Regions from separate parts of the Synechococcus sp. 60AY4M2 genome, predicted to be linked through region 3. Evidence: predicted binding sites of a transcription regulator. Region 3 holds the regulator's gene; each other region holds the start of a gene.
The links. The regulator NtcA, encoded in region 3, controls nitrogen genes in cyanobacteria. The targets are predictions, from matches to a motif close to GTANCNNNNGNTAC.

Region 1 (6,514 bases), 140 kb from region 3:
AGCGGCCCTTGAGGGCCTCCCGGTAGGCCCGCCCATAGCCGCTGCTGCCGCGGTAGTTGACATCCAAAACGGCAATCCCGCGGCTGGTCCAGTATTGGATCCCCAGGTCGAGCACGGCTGCCGTCGCCCCTGTGGGCCCACCGTGGCTTTTCACGAGCAGGGGCGGTTTTTCGCCGGCAGGGGCCACGAAGTCGCGGTTTTTGGGGGGATAGAAGAAACCGTAGGCCACTGCCCCGCCTGAGGTGGGAAAGGCGATGGGTTCGGGGATCGACAAGTACTCCGGCTCTACCGCCACGCTGCTAGAACGGGCCACCACCTCCACTTGGCTGGAGGGTAAGTCTAGGCAGACCAAGGCAGTGGCTTCCGTCGGGGATCCGGCCAGGAAAGCGGCTTTTTCCCCACTTACCTGCAGATTGTGGATCTCGGTGTAGGGCAAAGGGATCTCTTCCTGTTGCCCCGACTGGGGATCCAGGTAGGCCAAATGGCACAGACCCCCCTGTTGGTAGCAGGCCAGAATGCGCCCATCCCCAGCAAAGCCGTAGGTGCTCAGGCCAAACACCCACTGCGGCTCTCCAAACTCCGCTTCCATAGGGCAGAGGGGAATGGGGCCCTGGGGATCCCAGCGATAGAGGTTCCACCAGCCGCTGCAATCGGAAACAAAGTAGAGATCCCCTTGCGGTGACCACTGGGGCTGGAAGATCGACTCGGCAGGGCCACCGGCCAGCTTTTGAGGTTCTCCCAAGCTGCCGTCAGGGTTCACCTCAGACCGCCACAGCTCTGTGCCGTCCCAGGGCATTTGGGGGTGATCCCAGGTCAGCCATACCAAGGTCTGGCCATCGGGGCTGAGGCGAGGGTTGGCATAGAAATTGTGCCCAGAGGCCAAAACGCGCTGGGATCCGCTTTCCAAGTCAATCGAGACAAGGCTGTTTTCCGGCTCTCCCTGGCGGCTGTGATCTTCCCGCACACAGAGGATGCGTCCACGCGCCCGATCCACCACCCCATCTGCATAGCGATAGGGGCCTGCTTCCGTCAGGGGCTGGGGATCTGAACCCGGCAGCAGGCGGTAGAGCCGTTGGTCAGCGAAGTTGCAAAAATACACTACCCCTGCCGACACCCAATAAGCTCCACCCCCATACTCATGCACTCGTGTCCGCACATTGAAAGGTGCCGGTGTCAGCTCCACCAGGATCCCGTCGGCAGAGCGCCGCATCAACACATTGCGCCCTTTTTCTTGCGGGCGACCCTCCGTCCAGTAGAGATCCCCCTGATCCCAAACCATCTGTCCCAAGCGCAGGGATCCCGTCACCACCAGGTCAGCGGTAATCGGGGATCGCCAAGATCCATAGCCGGCCTGCTGCACCATAAGCTGTTAACTCTCAACTAATTCTCGACCCCAGAACCCCTATTATGCCGGCAGCAAGGGATCCCTGCCTTTGCCTACAGCCTGTGGGGAAAGGGCTCGGATTCTGGGAAAAGGTATCCCGCGATACAATTCTCTCCGGGCTGAATGGGTTTGATGGAACACGTTAAGGCAACAGGGATGCACAACGCTTTCTCGACTGCAGGATTAGCCTTTTCCTCTGTTGATGTTGGGAAGGCATTCGGTGAAAGCCTCAGCCGACTGCAGTTGGGCAAATTTAACACATGGGCGAGGTGATGAGCTAAGTGCTTCCCTCTGTTGGCCGGGCTGCTGCAACAACTGGACTTCTTAATACCCTTTGCACTCACTTCGTTTCGGAGATCACCGATGGCTCTATCATTTAATCGTCGTCAAGTGCTGAAAATGGGCGCTCTGGCCGGAGCCGGGGCTGCCCTAGGGCCGCAGATCTGGGTGAAGCGATCCGTGCCCGCCTACGCCCAGGGAGAGACCATCCGCGTTGGCATTTTGCACTCCCTTAGCGGCACCATGGCCATTTCGGAAACCAGCGTGGTGGATGCGGAAAAGCTGGCCATCAAAGAGATCAATGCCGCCGGTGGGGTTTTGGGCAAGCAGATCGAGCCGATTATCGAGGATGGGGCTTCCGATTGGCCAACCTTTGCGGAGAAAGCCACCAAACTGATCGATGTGGACAAGGTGGCAACGGTGTTTGGATGCTGGACTTCGGCCAGTCGCAAAGCCGTGTTGCCGGTGTTTGAATCCAAGCAGCACCTGCTCTGGTATCCCGTGCAGTACGAAGGACAAGAGTGCTCCAAAAACATCTTCTACACCGGCGCTGCCCCCAACCAGCAGATCGAGCCTTCGGTGGAATGGCTGCTCAAGAACAAGGGCAAAGAGTTCTTCCTGGTGGGATCCGACTACGTGTTCCCCCGCACGGCCAACACCATCATCAAGGCCCAGTTGGAAGCCCTGGGGGGCAAGGTGGTGGGTGAAGACTATCTGCCTTTGGGCAACACAGAAGTTACTCCCATCATCAGCAAGATCCGGGCCGCTCTTCCCAATGGCGGTGTGATCTACAACAGCTTGAATGGCGACAGCAACGTGGCCTTTTTCAAACAACTGAAAGGGGCAGGGCTGGGGCCGGATCGTTATCCTTCCATGTCCGTCAGCATTGCCGAAGAAGAGGTGCAGGCCATTGGCCCCGAATTTTTGGAAGGGCACTTTGCCGCCTGGAACTACTTTATGACGGTGGATACGCCTGCCAACAAGAAGTTTGTGGAGGCTTTCAAGGCAGAATACGGCCAAAACCGCGTCACCAACGACCCGATGGAAGCCGCCTACATCATGGTTTACATCTGGAAGCAGGCGGCAGAAAAAGCGGGAACGGTGGAGATCGACGCCGTGCGGCAGGCAGCCTACGGCCAGACCTTCGATGCCCCTGAAGGCTTGGTAACCATGAACACCAATCACCACCTGACCAAGTATGTGCGGATCGGCCAGGTGCGCTCTGACGGTTTGTTTGATGTCATCTTTTCTACGGATGCCGTGGAGCCGCAGCCCTGGAACCAGTTTGTGGCAGAGACCAAGGGCTTTGCCTGCGATTGGTCAGATCCGGCCAAGGGCGGTCGCTACAAAGTCAGCTAGTCCTGGCCAGGGCTGGGATCCCTTGCCGTTTGGATAGGGTCGGGGATCCCGCCTAGATGCTCGGTTAGCCTCCCTAGTTTAGTTGGAAGGAGGATCCCCTGCCGATGACCTTGCTCTTGGATAGCTTGTTTAACGGCCTTAGCATCGGCACCGTCTTGCTGATAGCCGCTCTGGGCTTGGCCATTGTTTTCGGCCTCATGGGGGTCATCAACATGGCCCATGGGGAGCTGATGATGTTGGGGGCCTACACCACTTTTGTGGTTCAAAATGCCTTTCGTCCCCTAGGGGATCCCTGGCGGGATCTGTACATCTTTCCAGCTTTGGTAGCTGCCTTTGCCGTCACGGCTCTGGTGGGACTAGCCCTGGAGCGGGGGGTGATCCGCTTTTTGTATGGCCGACCGCTGGAAACCCTTCTGGCCACTTGGGGTGTGAGCCTGATCCTGCAGCAGTTTGTGCGCAGCGTCAATTGGGTGCTGGCTTTCCGCTTGGGGGCCTTCGCGGTGCTCTTTTTCGGCGGCTGGTGGCTTTTGTCCAGGCGGGCGGATTGGCCGCGTCTCAAGGGGTGGACGCTGGCGCTGCTGTTGGTGCTCTCCACGGCCATTGCATCGGTGGGGGGGCGGGTGCTGGCGCAAACCTATGCTTTGGCGGTTACCCAGCCTTGGTTCGGCGCCCAGAACAAAGACGTGACGGCTCCCCGGTGGCTGGGGGGTGGGATCCCGGTGGGCAACCTGTTTTTGCCCAATACCCGCCTGTTTATCATCGCCCTCACTGTCTTCTGCATCCTGGGGCTGTACTTCTTCTTGCAACGCACCCGCTGGGGGCTGCGCATCCGGGCGGTTACCCAGAATCGGGCCATGAGCGCCTGTGTAGGGATCCCCACGCAAAAGGTGGATGCCCTTACCTTTGCCATCGGTTCGGGTCTGGCGGGAGTAGCCGGTGTGGCGGTCAGCCTGCTGGGATCCGTTGGGCCGAACACCGGCCAGAACTACATCGTGGATACCTTTATGGTGGTCGTCGTGGGGGGTGTTGGTAAGCTCTTAGGCAGTATTGTGGCGGCGCTTGGGATCGGGATTGCCAACTTTGTCATCGGCTCAGGGACGCTGGCTTTGATTTTTCCCAACGTGCCCATCCTGACCGATACCCTCAACTTTTTTGCCACCACGAGCATGGCCAAGGTGATGGTCTTTGCTTTGATCGTGGCCTTTTTGCAGGTGCGACCTCGGGGCCTTTTCCCCGAAAAAGGTCGTATGGTGGATGCCTAGGGAATGATCTCGCTTGGCGAAAACTCTAGGACCAGACTCTCCATCTTCTACTCCCTCACAAAGCCCATGAAACTGGTTCATTCCCCCCGTGCTGATCATGAAGTGGCTGCTCCCGTCGCGGGTGGGGATCCCAATTCTTCTCGCAAGCTTCTGTGGGAGGCCGGGATCCTCATCGTTTTGGTGCTGGCCTTGATCTTTGTGGCCCCAACTGTGCTGTCTGGCTTTCGGCTCAACTTGTTGGGGCGGTTTCTGGCCCTCAGCATTGTAGCTTTGGGGATCGACCTCATCTGGGGCTATACCGGCATGCTCAGTCTGGGACATGGGGTGTTCTTCGCCTTGGGGGGCTACGCTCTGGGGATGCACCTGAAATTGCAATTGCCGGAAGGTCAGATACCGGAGTTTTTCAGCCTCTACGGGGTAACGGAATTGCCCTGGTTTTGGTATCCCTTTTATTCGTTTCCGTTTACGGCTGTTGCTGTGGTCTTGATCCCGGCTTTGGTGGCAGCAGCCCTGGGATATTTGGTGGTGAGAAATCGCATTCGAGGGGTTTATTTCTCCATTCTAACTCAGGCCACCACGATCATTTTCTTTAACTTCTTCAACGGCCAACAGCGCTTAATCAACGGCACCAACGGCCTGACCAACTTCCAGACTTTGTTTGGCCTAGATGTCAACTCGTCCGAAATGCGCTTTGCTGTCTATGTCACTACAGTTCTGGCGGTGGTTTTGGCTTACCTTCTCTGTCGTTGGCTCACCAGCGGCTTATTCGGTCGGATCCTGGTAGCCATTCGAGATGACGAGCCGCGGGTTCGTTTTTCCGGCTACGATCCCACCGGCTTTAAAGTGCTGGTGTTTGCCGTGTCTGCTGCCCTGGCGGGTGTTGCCGGAGCTTTGTTTACCTTGCAAACTGGGATCATCTCTCCCAATGCGATGGCCGTTCCCTTTTCCATTGAGATGGTAATCTGGGTGGCGGTGGGCGGTCGGGCCAGTTTGGTGGGGGCGGTGCTGGGGGCTCTGTTGGTTAACTTTGCCAAGAGCTTGCTGAGCGAAAATTTTCCCGAAATTTGGTTGTTTTTCCAAGGGGGATTGTTCCTGCTGGTGGTGCTGGTGTTGCCGGATGGACTGGTGGGTTGGGTGCGCACCCAAGGCAGGCAGCTTTGGGTCACTGTCCAGCTTTGGCGCAGGCGCTTGGCAAATACTTCTCCAGCCTAAATCTGGCTTTCTCTTGAGGATGTCAGTTATGTGCAAGATATAAGTTTAAGGTAAGAGGATCCCATGGGTGAGCCAGCGATGCCAAGTTTCCTCTCCTATTTGATGGGTTTATTTGATGGGTTGAGAATCCGGTTTGACCTTTGGCCTTTCCGTTCTTGGATGTGATCCCTATGCTCACTGCAGCTCCCACCGCTACCCGACAAATTTTACAAACTCAGGATCTCACCGTCAGCTTTGATGGCTTCAAGGCTTTGGACAGGCTGAACTTCTCTCTGGAGGAAGGGGAGCTGCGGGTGGTCATCGGCCCCAATGGGGCAGGCAAGACTACGTTTCTCGATGTGCTGACGGGCAAGGTTAAGCCTACTCGAGGCCGGGTGCTGTTTAAAGGAAAAGATCTGACCAAGCTCAAGGAACATGAGATCTCGATTTTGGGTGTTGGGCGCAAGTTTCAGACGCCGCGGGTCTATCAAAACTTGAGCGTGCGAGAAAACTTGGAGCTATCCCTCAACCCTGACAAAAGGGTTTTTTCCACCCTATTGGGCAAAAAGCATCTGCGAGAAAAAACGGATGCTCTTTTGGAAACCATTGGCCTCAGCCGTAAGGATCGGGTTCCGGCAGGGCTGCTTTCCCACGGAGAAAAGCAATGGCTGGAGATCGGCATGGTGATTGCTCAAGATCCGGATTTGCTGCTGCTGGATGAATGCGTGGCCGGGATGACGGACAAAGAAACAGAAGCTACAGGAGAGTTAATTCAATCCTTAGCCCAAAGCCACACCATTTTGGTGATCGAACATGACATGGTGTTTGTCCGGCAAATTGCCCGCAAGGTTACCGTTTTACACCAAGGCTCGGTGCTGTGCGAAGGTACCTTTGAGGATGTGAAAAACGACCCGCGAGTGATTGAGGTCTATCTCGGATCCCACAAGGGGAAAAACTAAGCAAAGAGGCTATAGTTCTGTATCTAATCGACTCATGCGCAGGCCTATGAATACGGAAAACGCGACCGCAACACAAAACT
Region 2 (6,514 bases), 1.9 Mb from region 3:
CTCCTTCTGAGGCGGAGGTGAGGGAAGCCCTACAACTGACGGAGCAGGAATGGCGAGAGCTGCAGCTGGCCCAACAAAACAGCCTTTTGCTCAGCCTAGATGCTCCCGTACAGGTTGAAGAAGACAGCGTTGCTCTAGGGGATACCATTCCCGATCAGCGCTACCGCAGCTTTCAACTGGCCGAAGAAGATCGCATCCGCCTGCAAAATGCCTTGGCCAAGCTGGAGGAGCGCACCCGACAGATTTTGGAATTTGTTTTCTTCTACGACCTCACCCAAAAAGAAACAGCAGAGCGGCTGGGGATCAGTGCCGTTACCGTTTCCCGACAGGTCAAAAAGGGACTGGAGCGCTTGGCTAAGCTGCTGAGTCAGGACATTTTTTAGGGCGTTGCCGAGAAGGAAGATCCCTGGGCTTCGCGACAGTCTCCAGCGCTTTTCCAGGCAGATCTGAACCCTCTCCCAAAGTGGAGATCAAGGCGACAAAGAGCCTCACAACGACTTTCCCGTAGTCCAAGGCTTTGGTTACTTCAATATCAGTGCAGTATCCTGGTCGAAATAGCTGTAACTTGTGTCTTCGCTTTAATCTTTCGCTTTAATCTTTTTTGTCTCGAGCTTTGTCTTGGGAACAATTTGCTCCCCGGTTCTGCAGTTGGCTTAGTTGGGAGCGCACCTGCAAGGCAATTTGCAAAGCAGCATCCAAAAGCTGCGACTGTTCGCTGGCCTGTTCTCTTAGCTGGAGCGCAGTCAGAGCTGCCAGCTCGTCGCCGAAGAACTCCCTTTGCTGCTCAATAAAGTCTTTGTTCTGCCGCAAGATCCGTTCAGTTTTCAAGGCGCGGATTAGGTCGCTGCGAGTCAGCTTCAGAGCCTCGATGATCTGATCCCGCTGGGGCAGCTTGGCCTCAGGATTGCCCGCCTCTACCAATTCATCGTTGATGTGAATGGCTTGAATGAGCCGATTGTAGCGATCTACTTCTTCTAGCAAGTTCAGCAAGAGCGGCATGCGGCGGCTGCGGAAAATCCAATAGGCTTGGCCCAAAGCGGCAATAGCTGCCAGGATCCCCCATTCCAGTAGCCAGGTGCTCCAACTGCTGGTCAGACCAGGGATCAAAATCCGTCCCACCAAGGTCACTAGGGATCCGCCTGCCCAAAAGGCACGACAGAAGAGATCCAGCACCAGCAACAGGCGCAGCAGATCCCAGAAAGCAGAGAACTGCTGTAGCCAGTCTTTCCAGTGACGGACGGGCCGAGGCCGGTACAGCCAAGCTACAGGTACCCCAGAAAGATTTTCCACTTGAATAGGGGAAATAACCAGCTCCTGTAAATCCCGCTGCATTGCCATTGCCGAGTGTTACAAATTGTCCCCATTCTACTGAGATTGTTTTCCTGCTTGGGGATCCCTTGCTGGAAGGAGACTACCGGCAAATCTGGATAAGATAAGATCTGCTCTGCTATTTGGGTCTTCACGCCCTTGCGCCGGCAGCAGCGGGAGACCGGCTCGCGGAGCAGCAATGGGTACAGGTTTGGGAAAGAGGAGACAAGCAGGGTGAGCAGCCAACTGCGCCAACTGAAGGCCCATCTCGCTGAACCGGAAAACTTTGCCCCCTACGGACAGGTGATCTACCCTGTCCCCGACCACAAACCCTTCGACAGCCAAGATGCCCAGTTGGTTTTGAATCAGGGCCAGCCCCGCTTCTACTTGATGCGCCTGCCCCGCCGCGGCCTCAAGTTTAGCCAGATAACCCACCACACCCGCTGCACCCAGTGTCTGGGATCCCTGCACGGCAAGGAGTGGTTTATCGCCGTCGCGCCGCCCGCCGACGAGCTGCAAGTGGACGAGATTCAGGCTTTTCGGGTGCCCGGCGATCGCTTTATCAAACTGGAGATGGGCACCTGGCATGCCGGCCCCTACTTCGACCACGAGGAGTTCATCGATTTCTATAATCTGGAGCTGGCCGACACCAACCTCACCGACCACGAGACGATCAACCTGCTCCAGACCTACAACCTGGAGTTTCAGATCGTCCCCTGAAGGCGGATCCCTGCAGTCTCGGCAAAAAAATCGATGTAGTCTTTACGCTTGAGCGCGGAAAGAGGTGCGGGGATCCGCAGCTACGCTATAGGAAGGGGCAGAGGCTGAACTCAGGTTCTAGCCCTAGAGGATCCGGCTGAGTTGGGTGAGCATTTCTTGACTGGGGTTCGAGTTCTGCCCTTGCCGACAGAAGTCTCGGCACAGCAACTTGTTGGGCCAGGTGATAGAACAGGGTCAAACCTGGCAGCGTTTTAGAGGTTTGTTGCGATGGCCGCACTCCAACTCAACAAGGTGAGCCGCCAGCTCTTGGGGGCTCTGGCCCTGTTCCTGTGCCTGGGACTGTTGTCTGCCTGCGACGAGGGTAGCAGCAGCACCGTCAGTCCCCCCAGCCTCACGCCCACTCCCACCCCCGCTGGTCGGTAAGCCCACAGGATCTTGCATGCCTTGGCAGCGGCTGCCCAGTTTGCAGCAAGTCTGGGCAGGGATGGTTTTGAGTCTGCTCTGCCTTTTTCTGTTGGCAGCCTGCGGCGGTGGGGAGGGATCCCTTACTGCGGTGGGGCCCCCTCCGGCAGGGGAGCTGCCCATCGCCGGTTTCTTGTGCCAGTTGGATCGCCAGACCCGCAGCTTTGCCGGCCCCATCTATGCCGAGCAGCCTCAGGCTGCCACCTGCAATCCCGGTCGCCTCACCCCGGCAGCAGCCCAAAAGATGATGGATCGGCTCAACTTTCTGCGGCTGTTGCACGAGTTGCCGCCGGTGAAGCTCAATCCCGAATTCTTGGAGGCCGCTCAGCAGGCGGCCCTGCTACAGGTGGCCAATGGCGCCCTCAGCCACCAGCCGCCCCCCTCTTGGCGCTGCTTTACCCCTGCTGGGGAGGCGGGATCCCGCTTCAGCAACCTGGCGGTTGGGCCCATCCTAGAGCTGAACGGCCCCGATCCAGGCCGGGTGTTGGCGCGGCAGGTGGACATCTATTTTGCCGAGCCAGGTCGAGAAAACTTTGTGGATGTGGGGCATCGCCGCTGGAACCTGTATCCTCAGTACGCCCAGGGGGCCTACGGCATTGTCTTTGACCCACGGGCTGGACGGGTGACCCAGGCCAACGCCAACTGGATCTTCGGTTTTGACGAGTCGGTGCCAGATCCAGAGTTCATCGCCTTCCCGGAGAAAGACGGCTACCTCTACCGCCTAGAAGGGTTTTCCGGCCAGCCCCTGTCTGCCTACCGCTGGTCTTTCTCGGTGCCCAGCCGTGGCGGCAAGGCTGATCTCAGCCAAGCCCAAGTCCGCATCACCGATGCCGTCACAGGTGAGCCGGTGCCCGTTAGAGATATCCGGGTTGGGGATCCCGCCTTTGGCCTGGAAACTTTGACCTACTCCGTGGGTTCGATCCAGCCCAATCGCAACTACACCTTTGAAATTAGCGGCATTCGCCTCAACGGTGGCCCCCCCCGCAGCTACCGCTACACCACCGCTCTCTACGACTGCGATCCCCAAACTTCCCAACGGCCCGCACCCCTGACGGAAGGGCTGGGGATCCCGCCCCGTCTGCTCTGGCAGATGGAGCCTTTCAACTCTTTCAACCCTCTCAACTAGCTTTTCCTCACCCCCAGCCCCTTTCCCAAAGGGGAGAGAGGAGTCTGCTGCTCCTGGAAGCCTGACTTTATGCATAAAGCGCAATTCGAGAATGACAAAACTGCATAACCTGTTACAAAGTGTAACTGCCAATACCAAAGTTAACGGTTCGTCATCGCTAGGGTAGCTAGTGTTCACCCCACGGCAGCGATCATGGCGAACCAATTTGAACGCCTCAAAAGCGAAAAGGATGGGCTGGCGGTCAAGGCCGAGCTGGAGGCGTTTGCCCGGATGGGTTGGGAGAACATTCCTGAAGACGACCGGGATCACCGCCTCAAGTGGCTGGGGATCTTCTTTCGCAAGCGCACCCCAGGTCAGTTCATGCTGCGGCTGCGCCTGCCCAATGGGATCCTAACCAGCGGCCAAATGCGGATGTTGGGCGCAATCATCCACCCCTATGGAGAACAGGGCGTAGCCGACATCACCACCCGGCAGAACCTGCAACTGCGGGGCATCCCCATCGAGGAAATGCCCCAGATCCTGGGCTACCTGAAAGAGGTAGGCCTGACCAGCATCCAGTCGGGCATGGACAACGTGCGCAACATCACGGGATCCCCTCTGGCTGGTATTGACCCGGATGAGCTGATCGACGTGCGCGGCCTCACCCGCAAAGTGCAGGACATGATCACCAACAACGGCGAGGGCAACCCTTCCTTCAGCAACCTGCCGCGCAAGTTCAACATCGCCATCTGCGGTTGTCGCGACAACTCGGTGCATGCCGAGATCAACGACCTGGCCTTTGTGCCCGCCTTCAAAAATGGCCGCCTGGGCTTCAACGTCCTGGTGGGCGGCTTTTTCTCTGCTCGCCGCTGCGCCGAGGCAATTGGCCTAGATGTCTGGGTGGATCCCCGCGATGTAGTTCCCCTGTGCGAGGCGGTGCTGCTGGTCTACCGGGATCACGGCCTGCGGGCCAACCGGCAAAAGGCGCGGTTGATGTGGCTCATTGACGAGTGGGGCCTAGAGAAGTTCCGGGCGGCTGTGGAGCGCCAGATAGGCCACCCTCTGCCCAGGGCAGCGGAAAAAGACGAGGTGGTCTGGCACAAGCGGGATCTGCTGGGGGTGCATGCCCAGAAGCAGCCGGGCCTCAACTTTGTCGGCCTGCATGTGCCGGTGGGGCGGCTCAACGCCCTGGAGATGATGGAGCTGGCCCGCTTGGCGGAGGTGTACGGCTCCGGGGAGCTGCGGCTGACAGTGGAGCAGAACGTGCTCATCCCCAATGTGCCCGACTCCCGAGTGGCCCCGCTCCTCAAAGAGCCGCTCTTGAAGAAGTTCTCCCCTAACCCAGGGCCATTGCAGCGGGGGTTGGTGTCCTGTACGGGCAACCAGTTCTGCAACTTTGCCCTCATCGAGACCAAAAACCGGGCTGTGGCCTTGATGGAGGAGCTGGAGGCGGAGCTGGAGATCCCCCAAACGGTGCGCATCCACTGGACGGGCTGCCCCAACTCCTGCGGCCAACCCCAAGTAGCCGATATCGGCCTTATGGGCACCACTGCTCGCAAGGACGGCAGGGTGGTGGAGGCCGTGGACATCTACATGGGGGGAGAGGTGGGCAAAGACGCCAAGCTGGGCGAATGCGTGCGCAAAGGGATCCCTTGCGAAGACCTCAAGCCCGTCTTGGTGGAGCTACTGATTGAGCACTTCGGGGCCAGGCCGCGTCGTGATCCCTCGGCTGCTCAGACCTCTGCTTCCCCCTTGATGACCTACTAGGCAGTTCGTCGTTCGAAATTTTGGAGGTTGTGATGTCTAAGCTATTCAACACTTCCTCTCCCATCTCCCGTCGCCAGTTTTTGGCTGGGGCAGCTGCCCTTGCGGCTGGAGCAGCTACGGCTGGGATCCCGCGCGCCCAATCGCAATCCTTGGGCAAAGGCTACTGGGTGGCGCAGGCCGATACTCCCGAAACCACCAGCGCCAAGCTGGGGTTCATCGCTCTAACCGACGCGGCCCCCCTGATCATCGCCAAAGAAAAGGGGTTCTTTGACAAGTACGGCATGAAGGACGTAGAGGTGGTCAAGCAGGCCTCTTGGGGCACCACCCGCGACAACTTGGTGCTGGGATCCGCCGCCGGCGGCATCGATGGGGCACACATCCTCACCCCCATGCCCTACCTCATCACCACCGGCAAAGTTACCGATGGCAAGCCGGTGCCTATGTACATTTTGGCCCGTCTCAATCTGGACGGTCAGGGCATCAGCATTTCCAACCAATATCGGGATCTGAAAATTGGCTTGGATAGTTCCCCCCTCAAAGCTAAGTTTGCCGAGTTGCGAGCAGCCGGCAAAGAGCCCAAATGTGCGATGACCTTCCCCGGTGGCACCCACGACATGTGGATGCGCTACTGGCTGGCCGCAGGCGGGATCGATCCCACTAGCGACGTCTCCGTCATTGTGGTGCCGCCGCCGCAGATGGTGGCCAATATGAAATCCAGAACCATGGAAGCCTTCTGTGTGGGCGAGCCTTGGAATGCCCAGCTGGTGAACCAAAAAGAGGGGTATAGTGCCCTCACCACCGGCGAGCTGTGGAACGGCCACCCGGAAAAGGCCTTTGCCCTGCGGGCCGACTGGGTGGATGCGCACCCGAAAGCCACCCTTGCCCTGTTGAAAGCGGTGCTAGAAGCCCAGATCTGGTGCGACCAGATGGAAAACAAAGAGGAGATGTGTCGCATCATCGGCGACCGCCGCTGGCTGGGGGTGCCTGTGCCCGATATCTTGGGCCGTTCTCGGGGCACTTTTGACTACGGCACCGGCAAGGTCGTTGAAAACAGCCCCCACCTGATGAAGTTCTGGCAGAACTACGCTTCCTACCCCTTCAAGAGCCACGATCTCTGGTTTTTGACCGAAAACATTCGCTGGGGCTATCTGC
Region 3 (6,514 bases):
TGGCGACGACGGTGTTTTTGATCGGCACCTTGGTCACCCTCTATTTGGGCATTGGCGCCACCTTGCCTCTGGATAAGTGGGTCACCCTGGGCCTGTTCTAGAGGGCAGAATATCGGCTTGATAACTCTGAGTGCAGCAGGCCGGTGGCCGGGCTGCACTTTTTTTGGACGTGGGGGACTTTTCGGCAAACCTGGGGGCCAAGGGATGGTAATATCGCTACGCATTCTTTTGCTGTGACCGCCCATGAGCGTTCCTTCCTCTGCTATCCGAACCTATCGGATTACAGCCCTGGCCGGAGATGGGATCGGTCCTGAAATCATGCAGGTGGGGCGGGCGGTTTTGGATGCGGTTGCCGCTCAGGTGGGGTTTTCCCTCCAGTGGCAGGAGGGCTTGATTGGCGGGGCCGCCTACGAAGCCACGGGGGATCCCTTGCCGCCAGAGACCTTGAAAATGGCCCAGGAGAGCGATGCTGTTTACTTGGCGGCAGTTGGCGACTTTAAGTACGACACCCTGCCGCGGGAGAAGCGCCCTGAGCGGGCTTTGTTGGGCTTGCGGGCGGGCCTGGGGCTGTTTGCCAACTTGCGCCCGGTGAAGATCTTTCCGCAACTGGTGCAGGCCTCTTCCCTCAAGCCGGAGGTGGTTGCCGGGATCGACCTGGTGGTGGTGCGGGAGCTCACCGGCGGCATCTACTTCGGCCAACCCAAAGGGATCTTCACAGATGCCAAGGGATCCCGGCGGGGTGTGAACACCATGGCCTACAGCGAGGCGGAGGTGGATCGCATTGCCCGTGTGGCTTTTGAACTGGCCCGCAAACGCCGGCGCAAGCTCTGCTCGGTGGATAAAGCCAATGTCCTGGAAGTGTCACAACTGTGGCGGGAGCGGGTTACCGCCATTGCGGCTGAGTACCCCGACGTGGAGCTGTCCCACCTGTACGTCGATAATGCTGCCATGCAGTTGGTGCGCTGGCCCAAGCAGTTTGACGTCATTCTCACGGAGAACCTCTTCGGGGATATCCTCTCCGACGAGGCGGCGATGCTGACCGGGTCCATCGGCATGTTGCCCTCTGCCTCTTTGGGATCCTCTGGCCCTGGGGTGTACGAACCCGTACACGGGTCAGCCCCAGATATTGCCGGACAAGACAAGGCCAACCCCATTGCCCAGGTGCTCTCCGGGGCAATGCTGCTGCGCTACTCCTTGGATCAGCCCCAGGCTGCCGACCGCATCGAACAGGCCGTCGAGGCGGTTTTGGCCCAGGGCTACCGCACTGCCGACATCTACTCTGAGGGGATGACCCTCGTCGGCTGTCGGGAAATGGGGGAAAAGATCTTGGCTGCTCTGGCCCAGCAGCAAGCCTCCCCCCAAGGATCGCTCTCAGCCCCTGGTGGTTGAGGGGAGGTTCCCTCGTCGCTGCCCTGCCCTGGTGGCACGGCTACTCCTCTCCCAGAGGGAGGGATTGTCCCGACTGGTAAATTCCTGGAAACGGCCCTAGGGGCAGCTTCTCCCCCTAGACAAAGCGATGGCCAAGCTGCATTGGGTCGTGGACGGTGATCTTTTTCTTGTGGATGGAAATGTAGTTCTTCTTGCGCAGCTCCCCCAACAGACGAGTGATGGTGACGCGAGTGGAGCCGATCGCTTCCGCAATGGCCTGGTGGGATAGCTTGAGATCGATGGTGACTCCATTGGGGCCGGGCACCCCGAAGTCGCGGCAGAGGATCAGTAGAAAGCTGACCAGACGGGATCCCATGTCGCGGTGGGCCAGCGTCTCGATCATCATCTCCGTCTGCAAGATGCGGGAAGACAGGCTCTTGAGGAGCAACATGGAGAGCTCAGCGTTCTCCCGCAAGGATTTTTCCACCTGTTCGATGGGCAGAGAGAGCAGCTCGACGCGGGTAAAGGCCACCGCGTGATAGAAGCGGTCGGAGCGCTGCCCCGTGATGAAGGAGAGCACCCCAAAGATGCTGTTTTCCCGCAGGAGAGCGACGGTAATTTCTTCCCCCATTTCGTAGACCCGCGAGAGCTTGACAGCTCCTTTCACCAAAAAGTAAACCCGCTCCGCCGGATCCCCAGGAAAGAAGATGGTCTTACCGCGCTCAAACGTTTCGATAACCGGAGGATGGTGAGGCCCTCCCAACTGTTTGAAGGCTGCAACCAGAGATTTTTCTGCAATGGCCACTGCCATATTCTTCAACCTTTTAAGGTCAGTTTATCCCTTAGAATCAACCCAACAAGATCAGCCAGGAGTGCCGGGGTTGAGCTGCCCGCTATTGACCCAAGCCACCCTTGACTCAAAAATGACCTCGGCGGCAAGATTATCCTAAGCTAAAAGACTCTGCTTGGATATCTTTGTAGCAGGAGCTACATCTTTGAAGTCTTGTCTCCTGTCCAAGATATGCCTCTAGCGCACTGTTTTGGGACGGTGCAGGCGGGAGGTGCGAGGAAAGTTATATGGGGATCGCGCAGGGTGGGGTTGCCGCCCCTTCTCAGCTAAGCCGTCAGCATTTCACGGTGCGGATGCCGGAGCCGGCCAATCACCTTTTGGAGGTGGAACTACAGATCCAAGAGGTGGATCCAGAAGTACCTCTGCAACTGCGGCTGCCGGTGTGGACGCCGGGATCCTACCTGGTGCGGGAATATGCCCGCCATGTGCAAGAGTTTCAGGCAGCAACGGAGCAAGGGATCCCTTTGGCCTGGCGGAAGGTAGATAAGCACACTTGGGAGATCGAGCCGCCCCGCTGTTCGGCTGTCGCGATCCGCTATCGGGTCTACGCCTACGAGCTGACGGTGCGCACCAACCATTTGGATCTCACCCACGCCTACTTCAACGGGGCGGCGCTCTTTCTCTACGTGCCCGGTCGCGAGCGGGAGCCCTACACCTTGACGATAATCCCTCCCAAACCCGACTGGCACGTCGCCACCAGTTTGCGACCTTTGAGGTCTTCTTCTGAGGATGCTGCTTCCGGCCAGTCTTTTGTGGCGGCAGACTACGACGAGCTGGTGGATAGCCCGGTGGAGGTGGGCCTGCACCAGTTGCGGTCGTTTGCGGTGGAAGGGATCCCTCACTACTTCGTGGTCTGGGGAGCGGGCACCCTAAATTTGGAGCAAGCGGTGGCCGATGCCGAGAAAATTGTCCGGGCCACGGCGGCGTTTTTTGGCGAGCTGCCCTACGACCGCTACTGGTTTATTGTGCATTTGTCAGCCGGGGGATTTGGCGGCCTGGAGCACAAGTACAGTGCCACCCTCAATTATTCTGGACTGGAGCTGCATCAGCCCCACTCCTACCGCCGCTTTTTGGCGCTGCTGGCCCATGAGCTTTTCCATGCTTGGAACGTCAAGCGGCTGCGCCCTCTGGCTTTGGAGAAAATTAACTACAACCAAGAAAACTACGTGGACTGTCTGTGGTTTTGCGAGGGGGCAACCAGCTACTACGAAAATGTCATCTTGCTGCGGGCAGGGATCCTCAGCGCCGAAGATTTTTTAAAGATCCTGGCCGAGCAAATTGGCCGGCTGCAGCGCACTCCAGGTCGAGCCGTACAATCGCTGCGAGAATCCAGTTTCGACGCCTGGATCAAGCTCTACCGTCCCCACGAAAATAGCCTCAACAGCCAGGTTTCCTATTACCTAAAGGGCGCTTTGGTCTGCTGGCTGCTAGATCTGCACATTCGCCACCTCTCAGGGGGGCAGGGATCCCTGGACACGGCCCTGCGGGATCTGTGGCAGCGCTTTGGTCGGACAGAGAAAGGCTACAGCAACCAAGACTTGCAAGAGGCGTTTGAGCGGGCAGCCGGCGCCGATCTCAGCCCCTTTTTCGCCGCCTATGTGGACGGCACGGAAGAGCTAGACTACAACGCCTACCTCCACCCCTTTGGCCTCACCCTCAAGGTTCACTTCAGCCGACCCAACCCTCCCCCCTACCTGGGCCTCAACTTCAACGGCGAAGGCAATCGCATCAGCGCCGTCGAGATGGGATCCCCCGCTCAAAAAGCCGGCATCTGGGCTGGCGATGAGTTGGTGGCCTTGGATGGCTTCCGGGTAAGCGCTGCCAACTTGCCAGAACGCTTGGCGGCCTACCAGCCCCACCAAACCATTTGTCTTAGCGTCTTCCAAGGCAATCAGTTAAAGCACTTTTGGATCCCCTTGGATCCACCCCGCCCGGATGTGTACACCCTGGAGGCCTTGCCTGAGCTCACTCCCGCCCAGAAAGCGCTCCAGCAGGGCTGGCTGGGATCCCTTCTGGCTCAAGAGTAAGCAGGAGGTAGCAATGCTTTAAAATCTTCCTAGCTGTTCACAACTCCTGAGTTAGGTTAAAGAAAATAGGATCAAGGGAAGATGACTCTGCTTTTAGGTCTTCTAATTGGATTGGCTATTGGTTTCTGCCTGGGCGTTTATACCTGTAGGCTCACTCAAAGAGCTAATAGTCAGTTACTGGATGAGATTCTAAGAAAGTTACAAGCTGATCTTGAGGGCTTCAAACTTCATATCTCAGAAAGTCTGTCCGAAAGTTACCAAAACTTCCTTCAGCATTTAGCTGAGTACAGAAGTCAGCTAGTTAAGAACATAAGTAACCAGAAGAATATCCTGAGCAGGCTATTAGAAAGTACAGAAAAAATTTCCCAGAATCTAAGCTCAAGTTCTAGCCTTCAAAAGACGAAGGAAACTAACGAGCGAACTGCTGGCGCGCGACTCAAGAGTTTGCCGCCAGGGACGATTAGCCTTGAACAGGTGAAAATAGGGGTATTTCTGTGTTCTAGGAACATAATGATGAAGAACCTGATCCCATCTAGTAACGATGCAGAAGGAGAACTCGATAACAAGCTGAACTGGATATCAAACCTTATGGGTCAGAGGTACTCGCTGATCGAGAAGCTTTACAAAGAAATTAAATCTGGCATTGGAGAAGAAAAGGCCTTAACTCTTTGCTTAAAAGGCAACTCCCCGGAAGTGATAAGTTATAGCTGCCAACTTGCTTCCGCTCTACATAAGGTTAATTTCTTGGAGGAATATAACTACTCAAAATCCTCCAAAAACCTGAGGGTAAAGCTAAGCAAGTCTACAGAGGCAATCAAGTTCCTATCTGGAGATTGGCTGGAGAGATATGTCAAACGGCAACTGATCAAGTTTGCTAGAGAGCAGGGACAGAAGATCGATTTTTCCTACATCGCAAATGAGAAAGTTACTTTGCCCGACGGTAGCGACTTTGAGATCGATCTCTTCTTCCACATTAACAACCGATTCTACTGGATAGAGTCGAAGACCGGCAGCTATAGAGACTGTATAGAGAAGTACTCTTGGCTCGCCTCCGAAATGGGTCTCGGCCCAGATCAAGTCTTTCTGGTCTTGGTAGATGTTGATCAAGAGACGAGAAGTAGGATCCGCTCCTCCTATAATCTTTCAGCTATTAGTGTCGAGGAGGTTGAGTCTCTGCTGTACAGAATTGTGAGGAGGTAGGCCCAGTCTAAGCTACCACCTTGACAGCCTGCTCCATACACCACCAGGGATCCTCGGCAAAAGCCGGCATGGGCGTGCTGCCCGCCTTGCCCAGAATGGCCAGCCTGACTTCTCTATCCAGACGGGATCCGGAGCCATAGGGATCGTCAGAGGGGGGCTCCAGCCTTTGTCCTAGAGGGGGCATTGCCATAATGCCCGGCTGCATGCCGGTACTGGTGACCCAGATTTTGAAGCGATCCACCGCCGTTTCTGTGTCTTCGGGCAGTTGCATCTGGAGCAGATAGCGAGGGCCAGAGCCAACTAATACGCTTTCGCTGGGGCGCAGGCGGGCAGGAGAGTCCGGCTGGTAGGGATAGACTAAACCGACGCTGCACTGCCGTTCGTCAAAGACTGTTACATAGACGTGCACCGGCGTAAGGGCCCTGTTGCGCAGGGCGATGGCGAGGTTGCGGCCTGCTTGAATTTGCACCTGGCCTTGGGGATCCCGCGGCAAAGGGCTAACTTCAGCAGGGCTAGAGCCACTGGCCGGCGTTTCCAGTTGCAGAAACTCTACTTCCAGAACACTGCTCAGAGCATCGCTGGCAGGTTGCAGGTTGAGGAGGTTGTCGAAGGCGGCCACATGTTCCAGCAGCCGCACCAGCTTGCGGGGCAGAGCCTGTGGCTTTTTTACCGGGATCCGAAAGGCTGCCAGCGCCACCTCTTCCTCCCGTCGGTAGAAGTGGTAGATGGCATCTGGCAGCATCTCTACCCGCAAGTCCGCTGCTTCTGGGTCGGTGTAGGCTAGAAGCGGCGAGGCCGGCAGAGCCGCCAGCAACTCGGCAACAGGCATTTGCGCTTGGCTGGGATCCGCACAGGTGAAGGCCACCCGCAACGGCTGAAACCGGACGGCAGACATGGGCGATCCTCAGAAAAAATCTCGTGATCCAGATCTACCGGATCCGCAGACCCAGCTCCAGCTTTGCCCTGTGCTGTAACGGCAAAGCATGGCAACGCATCCTGAACCAATCGGGCGTTCGCTTCAGCAGCGCGGAGCGCCTACGCTTGGGGAGAGATGCCTCACTGCCGGCAT

Region 1: the regulator NtcA is predicted to act here: its motif matches at 1,477-1,490, upstream of urtA (urea ABC transporter substrate-binding protein).
Region 2: the regulator NtcA is predicted to act here: its motif matches at 3,738-3,751, upstream of SYN60AY4M2_RS04880 (ferredoxin--nitrite reductase).

What each region holds. Positions count from the first base shown of each region.
Region 1 covers NZ_AUMZ01000001.1:2,837,026-2,843,539, forward strand. The annotation lists gene SYN60AY4M2_RS12425 (S9 family peptidase) at 1-1,363, opposite strand, end outside; gene urtA (urea ABC transporter substrate-binding protein) at 1,748-3,022, shown strand; gene urtB (urea ABC transporter permease subunit UrtB) at 3,127-4,284, shown strand; gene urtC (urea ABC transporter permease subunit UrtC) at 4,288-5,496, shown strand; gene urtD (urea ABC transporter ATP-binding protein UrtD) at 5,667-6,434, shown strand; gene urtE (urea ABC transporter ATP-binding subunit UrtE) at 6,469-6,514, shown strand, end outside.
Region 2 covers NZ_AUMZ01000001.1:1,117,962-1,124,475, reverse strand. The annotation lists gene SYN60AY4M2_RS04900 (RNA polymerase sigma factor SigF) at 1-383, shown strand, start outside; gene SYN60AY4M2_RS04895 (hypothetical protein) at 592-1,332, opposite strand; gene SYN60AY4M2_RS04890 (ureidoglycolate lyase) at 1,543-2,028, shown strand; gene SYN60AY4M2_RS14045 (hypothetical protein) at 2,296-2,451, shown strand; gene SYN60AY4M2_RS04885 (CAP domain-containing protein) at 2,468-3,616, shown strand; gene SYN60AY4M2_RS04880 (ferredoxin--nitrite reductase) at 3,809-5,362, shown strand; gene SYN60AY4M2_RS04875 (CmpA/NrtA family ABC transporter substrate-binding protein) at 5,395-6,514, shown strand, end outside.
Region 3 covers NZ_AUMZ01000001.1:2,980,973-2,987,486, reverse strand. The annotation lists gene petD (cytochrome b6-f complex subunit IV) at 1-101, shown strand, start outside; gene leuB (3-isopropylmalate dehydrogenase) at 244-1,389, shown strand; gene ntcA (global nitrogen regulator NtcA) at 1,505-2,179, opposite strand; gene SYN60AY4M2_RS13055 (PDZ domain-containing protein) at 2,446-4,245, shown strand; gene SYN60AY4M2_RS13050 (hypothetical protein) at 4,327-5,445, shown strand; gene SYN60AY4M2_RS13045 (hypothetical protein) at 5,453-6,340, opposite strand.